One region of the Kitasatospora sp. NPDC001660 genome, then DNA from elsewhere that is predicted to be linked to it. Evidence: riboswitches for the same ligand, from Rfam matches in the RefSeq annotation. Region 1 holds a riboswitch; the other holds the start of a gene.
What was found. Region 1 has a riboswitch for cyclic di-AMP ahead of ACWCXH_RS30130 (M23 family metallopeptidase). Riboswitches for the same ligand answer to the same signal wherever they lie in the genome.

Region 1 (4,159 bases):
CCGAGCGCCACCGTCAGCACCAGCAGCGCGACGAGCGTGTCCCGCTCAGCCCGCGCGTCCCCGTCCAGCAGCCGCCAGTACCACCGCCGCACCCTCCCTGTCAGTGCGGGCACAAGACCTCCGCCAAACGGTGGGCGGTCCCCGGTCATGACCCCCCAGTCAGCCCCGCCACACTAGCCCCAGCAAAAACGTTCCTTCACTCGCCACCCCGCACGAGAAGTCGACCCCACCGACGTCTCACGCGCCTTGGGGGGCGAGCAGAACCGTTTCCTCACTCGCAACGCCCCACGTGCAGCCGCGCCGCACGAAAAGTCGGCGCCATCGACTTTTCGCGTGACCCTCCGCCCTGCCGTCACGTCTTCTCCCCCCGGGCAGCAGGAACGGTTCGTCCCCCGCCGGCCCCCTCCCGTCGTCTCAGGGCTTCGGCCAGGTGCGGAGGCCGCTGGTGAGGGTGGTGATGAGGCGGTCCTGGGTGGTGGTCAGGTCCTCGGCGAGTTGGAAGGCGCCGGCGATCGAGAGGGACGCGAAGCCGTGCGCGAGGGAGCGGACGGTGCGGGCGGCGTGGATGGCCTCGGAGCCGTCGAGGCCGTACTCGCGCAGCACCGCCACGATCACCCCCACCAGCCGCGCCGCCGCCGCGCTCAGGTCGCCGTCCGCCTGCGGCGCCTGCGGCAGGGCGTTGTAGCGGTGCGGGTGCGCCAGCGCGTACGCGTGGTACGCGCGGAGGACGGCGGCGACGGCGTCGTCCCCGCTGCGCCCGAGGGCGGCGTCCGCGAGCCGGGCGGCCAGTTCCTCCGTGACCCGTACGGCGATGAGCCGCCGGAGTTCGGTGAGGCCGCCGCTGACGTGCTTGTACAGCGACGGGGTGGCGACGCCGGCCCGGGCGGCGACGGCGGCGAGGGTGAGGCCGTCCGGTCCCTGGTCGTCGATGAGGGCGAGGGCGTGGTCGACGACCTGCTCGGGCGTCAGTCCGACTCGGGGCATGGGCTCGGTTTCTCCGTACGGTCGGGCGATCGGGGGTCAGGCGATCTCGGCGAGGAAGGGCAGCAGGGCGTCGGCGACGGCCCGCGGGTTGTCGGCCATCGGGTAGTGCCCCGACCCCTCGATCATCGCCTTCCGCGCGCCCAGCGCCGCGACCTGCCGGTCGGCGACGACCTCCGGCTTCGGGAAGTCGGGGTCCTTGGCGCCCATGACGACGAGCGCCGGGCACCGCACCGCGGCCGTCCAGCCGACCGGCGCCGAGTCGCCGCGGACGTGTCCGCGGGTGGCGGGCTTCCGGCCGGGGGTGCGCAGCGAGTCGACGAGCCCGTTCACGTACGCGTCGAAGTCGGCCGGCTTGGCGCCCGGGTAGGCGAGCTTGCGGTGGTAGAAGCCCCAGAACGCGGGCCAGTGGATGACCACCGTCCCCATGGCGTGGACGATGCCGCGCATGAGGGCGTTCTGCGGCAGGTTCTCGATGAAGGCGTCGATCAGGACGATCCCGGCGACCCGCTCGGGCGCGTCCCCGGCGACCTTGACGACCGTCGCCCCGGTGTAGGAGCTGCCGGCCAGGACGGCGCGCTCGATGCCGAGGTGGTCGAGCAGGGCGAGGACGTCGGGGGCGATCGCGCCCGGCTCGTAGTCGTCCCAGGCGATCGACGACTCGCCGAAGCCGCGCAGGTCCATGGTGATGACGCGGTGGCCGGCGGCGGTGAGCAGTGGGACGAGGTACCGGTACGCGTGCCGGGTGTCGAGCATTCCGGGGAGGAGGACGACCGGGGCGCCTTCGCCTTGCCGGGTGTCGTCGAAGGCGATCCGGCCGCCGGGAACGTCGAGGTACTGGGTGCTCGGGGTGATGGTGCCGTTCATGGTGGGCCTCCTCGGTCCGCTGCTGCGGTGGCATCGGCGGTACCGCCGATAGCCATAAAGCTAAGGCTAATAGCCATAGCCGTCAAGCTATCCGCGCGATGCCGGCGCGATGCCCCGCGGCGACGGGCCCTCAGACCCCCTCGACCTTGAACGGGTCGTGCTCGCTGAGCAGCTTCTCCAGCCGGGCCTGGTCCACTCGGGTGACGATCTCGGCCGACTCCTGCCGGTCCCGGACGACCTTGGCGAGCGTGAAGGCGGAGGTGACGGTGTAGAGCAGGCCGACCCCGAGGAAGGCCCGGGTCCAGGCCCCGACCGGCAGGTAGGCGATCCCGATGGCGAGGGCGGGCCCGACAGGGCGAAGGAGAGTACGGCCTGGACGTAGTACGCGGCCGTGGTGCGTGACTGCATCGGTGCGTTCATGGCGTCAGGATGGCGGCGGCCCGGCCGGTCGCACATGAGTAGAAGTACTCAGATGGGGCCGCCCGGGCCGCCGTTCGTCGGCGTCCAATCACGTTAAGTAGTGTCAGGGACGGGCAGTAGCCGCAAAACGTTCATAGGGCACAAGTCGCCCGCCCGGTCGTCGGCCGTCCCAGGCGGATGGCTTGGAATCAGAGCCTCCTGGGATTAACGTTTGATAACGCAGCGCGGTCGAAACGCCGTACCCAGACGGCACCGTGCGCCGTCGCCTAATCCCGCCGGCCGGCCTCCGGGCAGGCCAGGGAGCCGGGGAACCACGTTCCTTGGGGTGAATCGGCGGGGCCCCGGCCCGGCCGTAGGAGACCTTCCTGCTCCGAACCCGTCAGCTAACCCGGTAGGCGCGAAGGAAGGAAAGGAGCGCGCCTCCGTGGCGTCGACGCACACCCCGGCACAGCCCGCCGGCCCCGCTGCCGGTACCCAGCTCCTCGACCACCCCCGCCCGGCCGAGGACGAGTTCCCGGCCCCGGAGGCCGAGGCCAACCGCCACCGGATGCCGCGTCAGACCCGTGGAGCCTCCCCGCTGCTCGGCGTCACCGCCGTCGCCGCCACCCTGGGTGCCACCGGGTTCGCCTCCGCCACCCCGGCCGCCGCGCCCGCCATCGAGGCCCCGGACGAGACCCCGGTCGGCCTCTCCGCCGACCCCGGCCTCGCGCTCGCCGCACGCATCCAGCAGCAGGCCGACAGCCAGCGCACCGCCGCCGAGGAGGGCGCCCGCGTGCAGGCCGCCCAGGAGGCACAGGCGAAGGCCGCCGTCAAGGAGGCCGAGGCCAAGAAGGCCGCCGCCGAGGCCGAGAAGGCCAAGGCCGCCGCCCTCACCCTGCCGGTGCGCGACTACAGCCTCTCCGCCCACTACGGCCAGAGCGCCCGCTACTGGGCCCACCTGCACACCGGCCTGGACTTCGCCGCCGACACCGGCACCGCGGTCTACGCGGTCGGCCAGGGCACCGTCACCTCGGCCGGCTGGTCCGGCGCGTACGGCTACCGGATCGTCGAGACCCTGCCCGACGGCACCGAGATCTGGTACTGCCACCTCTCCTCGATCATCAAGGGCTCCGGCCAGGTCGCCTCCGGCCAGCAGATCGGCAAGGTCGGCGCCACCGGCAACGTCACCGGCCCGCACCTGCACCTGGAGGTCCGCCCCGGCGGCGGGGCCCCGGTCGACCCGGAGCCCTGGCTCCAGCAGCACGGCCTCAACCCCTGAGCTCCTGCACCGGGTTTCCGGCGAAACGAAGAGCGGACGAAGGCCCCGACCGCGCAAGGTCGGGGCCTTTTCGCAGCCTTTGGCGTCACTCCTCCTGCGGCAACTGCGCCAGGTACGCGTCGATCTCCGCCTGCCCCGGCTCCGGCGCGAGCTCCGGGAACTCCTCGACCAGCAGCCGCGGCAGTCCCGGCACCGTCCACTCGCCGTACAGCGCGAGCGCCGCCTGCGTCGCCGCGTCCTCGAACTCCCCGAATTCCCCGGCCAGTTCGGCCGGCATCGGCCGCCCCAGCGCGGTCAGCTCGGCCAGATTGCGGTAGCTGCGCCGCATCAGGCCCTGCTCCAGCAGCCGCCGCGCGCCGTCCGTGGCCATGCCGACCGAGAGGACCCGGCCCGGGCCCCAGCCCCGCTCGTCCGGCTCGTCCAGCCACCCGGCCTCCGCCAGCGCGGCGAACGCGGCCAGCCGCTCCTCCTCCGCCAGTTCCAGGAACCCGGCCAGCCAGTCCCGCACCGCCGCCTCGTCCGCGACGTCCACCCCGTGCGCACGCAGCAGCACCGCGTAGAGCCGGGGCCAGGTCACCAGGTCGGCCCGGCGCAGCAGCCCGGCCGCGACCTCGCCCTGCCACTCGGCCTCGG
Region 2 (4,159 bases), on a different contig from region 1:
TCGAGGGCGTGCCGGACGAGCCGTACGAGCTGCCCGCGGAGCTCACGGAGCAGTCCGCGGGCAGGCTGCTGCTGGCCGTGGCGCAGCGGGCGCACGACGCCGGGGTGGACGTGGACGCGGCGCTGCGCGCGGCCGCGCGCGCCTACCGGGACGCGGTCCGCGAGGCGGAAGGGCTCAAGCCGGAATAAGCCGGAGCAGGCCGGACCAGGGGGCGGGGACTCAGGCCGCCGAGACCGTGTCCTGCGCGGTCCGCGGCTGCGGCAGGACGACCTCGCCGATCGCCTCGCCGACGAGGGCGACGAGTTCGGCGAGGCGGTCCAGGTCGAGGTGGTCGGGCAGGTCGGCGAGGGAGACGATCCGCTCGCCGTCCGGTCCGGCGACGCAGAACAGGTCGATCGGACCGAGGTGCTTCTCGGCGGTGTCGACGAGCGCGGCGACGTCGCTGGGGCGGCGGATGTCCCCGCCGACGCCGACGACGGGGCAGCCGGGCCGGTCGAGCTCGGCGGCGAGGTCTTCGGCGACGGCGACCCGCTGGTCGGCGATCAGCACTCCGGCGGCGCCGGCCGCGGTGAACCGGCGGGCGAGGTCGGCTCCCGACCCGCCGTCGAGTACCGCGATGACGACGACTGCGCCGCTGACCCTCATTGGTCGCTCCTCCCTGTGGGCGGCACCGCACCGGCGCCCACGATTTCTGCCGAGGATCGTAGGCACGTCCTGACCCTCCGCAACAGGGGTTACCCCTCAGGTGACCAGGCTCACGCCTGCCGTCCGTCCAAGGCCCGTCCAAGGCCTGTCCACGCACTGTCCACAGACCGTTCGCAAGGTGGTGATGCGCCGCCCCCGGGCCGTTGACGAGCCGGTTACGCACCGTGGATGGCGAGTCGCCCCCGACCCACCGGATACGGTCGACCCATGCCAGTTCAGCCCGACGCCGCCCGCCCGCCGCTCTTCACCTGGGAGTTCGCCGCCGACCCGTACCCGGCCTACGCCTGGCTGCGCGAGCACGCCCCCGTGCACCGCACCACGCTGCCGAGCGGGGTGGAGGCCTGGCTGGTGACACGGTACGCGGACGCGCGCCAGGCGCTGGCGGACAGCCGGCTGTCGAAGAACCCCGCGCACCACAGCGAGCAGGCGCACCGCACCGGCCGGGTCGGCATCCCGGGGGAGCGGCAGGCGGACCTGATGACCCACCTGCTGAACATCGACCCGCCGGACCACACCCGGCTGCGCCGCCTGGTGTCGAAGGCGTTCACACCGCGCCGGGTGGCCGAGTTCGAGCCGCGGGTGCAGCAGCTCACCGACCGTCTGATCGACGGCTTCGCGCAGCGCGGTTCGGCGGACCTCATCCACGAGTTCGCGTTCCCGCTCCCCATCTACGCGATCTGCGACCTGCTCGGCGTGCCGGCCGAGGACCAGGACGACTTCCGCGACTGGGCCGGGATGATGATCCGCCATGGCGGCGGTCAACGCGGCGGCGTGGGGCGGGCGGTGAAGCGGATGCGGGCGTACCTGCTGGAGCTGATCCACCGCAAGCGGGCGGACCTCGGGGACGACCTGATCTCGGGCCTGATCCGGGCGAGCGACCACGGCGAGCACCTCACCGAGAACGAGGCCGCCGCGATGGCGTTCATCCTCCTCTTCGCGGGCTTCGAGACCACCGTCAACCTGATCGGCAACGGGACGTACGCGCTGCTGCGCAACCCGGAGCAGCGCCGCCTGCTCCAGGAGTCGGTGGCGCGCGGCGAGACGGCGCTGCTGGAGACCGGGATCGAGGAACTCCTGCGCTACGACGGGCCGGTGGAGCTCGCGACGTGGCGGTTCGCGACCCGCCCGCTGGCCATCGGCGGGGTGGACATCCCGGTCGGCGACCCGGTGCTCGTGGTGCTGGCCGCGGCGGACCGGGACCCGGCCCGTTTCTCGGACGAGAACACCCTGGACCTGGCCCGAACGGACAATCCGCACCTGGGTTTCGGGCACGGCATCCACTACTGCATCGGCGCCCCGCTGGCCAGGCTCGAAGGGCGGGCGGCGCTGGCCACGCTGCTGTCCCGGCTGCCCGATCTCGCGCTGGCGCAAAGCCCCGAGGAACTGCGCTGGCGCGGTGGCCTGATCATGCGCGGATTGCGTGAACTACCGGTCGAATTCAGTCCCGAGAGCCGCTCGCCGCATGCGCTCGCGGACGCTCCACCATGCTGACGATACGTCGCAAACCGGTCCACATGCCTGGTGTGAACACCCATCAATCCGGACAAACAACCGCCGTTGGTAGGCGATCGACCACGCGCCGTGATGTCTGTGTGATATCTGCGATATGAGCTTGTGATTGATCTGAGGATCTGTCTACTCTCCCTGGAGTTCGCAGCTGCGGACCCCGAGTGCGGAACGCCGAGTCCTGCCCGCCGCACCACGGGAAACCGACCAGAACCCTGGGCAGGGGCGGGGGAACCAGGTTTGTTGCCGTTCCTCCACGGCTTGGGGTGAAGCCGCCCGAGCGGAATCGTTTCCGCAGACGGCGGCCGGGCCACCTCCCGGTCCGAACCCGACAGCTCACCTCGCAGGCGTGCGGAGAGGGACCCCTTCATGCTGTTCGTTGGAACCGGCCGTCACCGTCGTCGCACCCAGACCGAGAAGGCCATCGCCGCCGCGGGTGTGGCCGGCGTCGGACTCGCGATGCCGATCCTCACCGCCACCGGCGCCTCCGCCGCCCCGGCCTCCGCCTGGGACTCCGTCGCCCAGTGCGAGAGCGGCGGCGACTGGGGCATCAGCACCGGCAACGGCTTCTACGGCGGCCTGCAGTTCACCTCCAGCACCTGGAAGGCGTTCGGCGGCACCGCGTACGCGCCGCAGGCCAACCAGGCCAGCAAGGGCCAGCAGATCGCGGTGGCCGAGAAGGTCCTGGCCTCGCAGGGCCCGGGCGCCTGGCCGGTCTGCTCGAAGAAGGCCGGCCTGTCGAAGGGCGGCGCCCCGGCGGCCGTCGACACCTCGGACGCCCAGCCCGCCGCCCAGCAGCACTCCCAGCCGGCGCAGCAGCCCGCGGCGAAGCCGGCCCAGCCGAAGCCGGCTCAGATGCCCGCCCAGCAGCAGTACCACCAGCAGTACCAGCAGCACGCCCAGCAGGCCCAGCCCCAGCAGCAGACCCAGGCCTCGGGCTTCTCCGGCAAGGCCGGCTGGGACGCCGACGCGAAGGTGTACTGGTACCAGAGCAACGGCGCCTGGCACTGGACCAGCCACCAGAGCGTCTACCACCAGTACGCCGGCCAGGCCGCCCAGCAGCAGCACGCCCAGCAGCAGCACGCCCAGCAGCAGCACGCCCAGCAGCAGTACGCCCAGCCCCAGCAGCAGGCCCCGGCCGCGGCCCCGCACGCCGCCGCCCCGCAGGGCGGCCACGACTACACCGTCCGCGCCGGTGACACGCTGTCGACCATCGCCGCCGCCCAAGGCGTGTCCGGCGGCTGGCAGTCCGTCTACGACGGCAACCGCGCCACCGTCGGCGGCGACCCGAACCTGATCCTGCCCGGCCAGGTCCTGCACCTCGGCTGACCGCCCGACCGACGGCGGACGGCGCGACACGCGGAGGGGGCCGACCCCGGATCGGCCCCTTTCGTCCGCATTCGGCCCATTCCACGGGGCCGGCAGGTGAACTACCGGCAAGTAGCACGGCCACACGCTGAGACGGGACCGAGGTCGGCGTGGCCCCGGGACCCCGTGCGGTTAGGCTCTGGTCGTAACGACTCCGCAATCGTCCCGCTGACCGCACCACCGTCAGCAGGACCCTGCTTCCGCAAGGAGATGCCTCGTGCCGTCCATCGATGTCGTCGTAGCCCGTGAGATCCTCGACTCTCGTGGCAACCCCACGGTCGAGGTCGAGGTCGGCCTCGACGACGGCAGCACCGGTCGTGCCGCTGTCCCGTCGGGTGCCTCCACCGGTGCCTTCGAGGCGCTGGAGCTCCGCGACGGCGACAAGAACCGCTACTTCGGCAAGGGTGTGGAGAAGGCCGTCCTGGCCGTCATCGAGCAGATCGGCCCGGAGCTGGTCGGCTACGACGCCACCGAGCAGCGCCTGATCGACCAGGCCATGCTGGACCTGGACGCCACCCCGGACAAGTCCTCGCTCGGCGCCAACGCCATCCTGGGCGTCTCGCTGGCCGTCGCGCACGCC

Region 2: linked by a shared signal. The riboswitch ahead of ACWCXH_RS25680 (transglycosylase family protein) and the one ahead of ACWCXH_RS30130 (M23 family metallopeptidase) in region 1 are both predicted to bind cyclic di-AMP.

What each region holds. Positions count from the first base shown of each region.
Region 1 covers NZ_JBSFGU010000038.1:20,637-24,795, reverse strand. The annotation lists gene ACWCXH_RS30150 (PP2C family protein-serine/threonine phosphatase) at 1-113, opposite strand, end outside; gene ACWCXH_RS30145 (TetR/AcrR family transcriptional regulator) at 415-984, opposite strand; gene ACWCXH_RS30140 (alpha/beta fold hydrolase) at 1,021-1,848, opposite strand; partial or broken gene ACWCXH_RS30135 (YiaA/YiaB family inner membrane protein) at 1,979-2,268, opposite strand; cyclic di-AMP (ydaO/yuaA leader) riboswitch at 2,522-2,680, shown strand; gene ACWCXH_RS30130 (M23 family metallopeptidase) at 2,693-3,526, shown strand; gene ACWCXH_RS30125 (hypothetical protein) at 3,612-4,159, opposite strand, start outside.
Region 2 covers NZ_JBSFGU010000027.1:7,771-11,929, reverse strand. The annotation lists gene ACWCXH_RS25695 (MazG family protein) at 1-188, shown strand, start outside; gene ACWCXH_RS25690 (SDR family NAD(P)-dependent oxidoreductase) at 220-645, opposite strand; gene ACWCXH_RS25685 (cytochrome P450 family protein) at 913-2,196, shown strand; cyclic di-AMP (ydaO/yuaA leader) riboswitch at 2,407-2,575, shown strand; gene ACWCXH_RS25680 (transglycosylase family protein) at 2,581-3,540, shown strand; gene eno (phosphopyruvate hydratase) at 3,797-4,159, shown strand, end outside.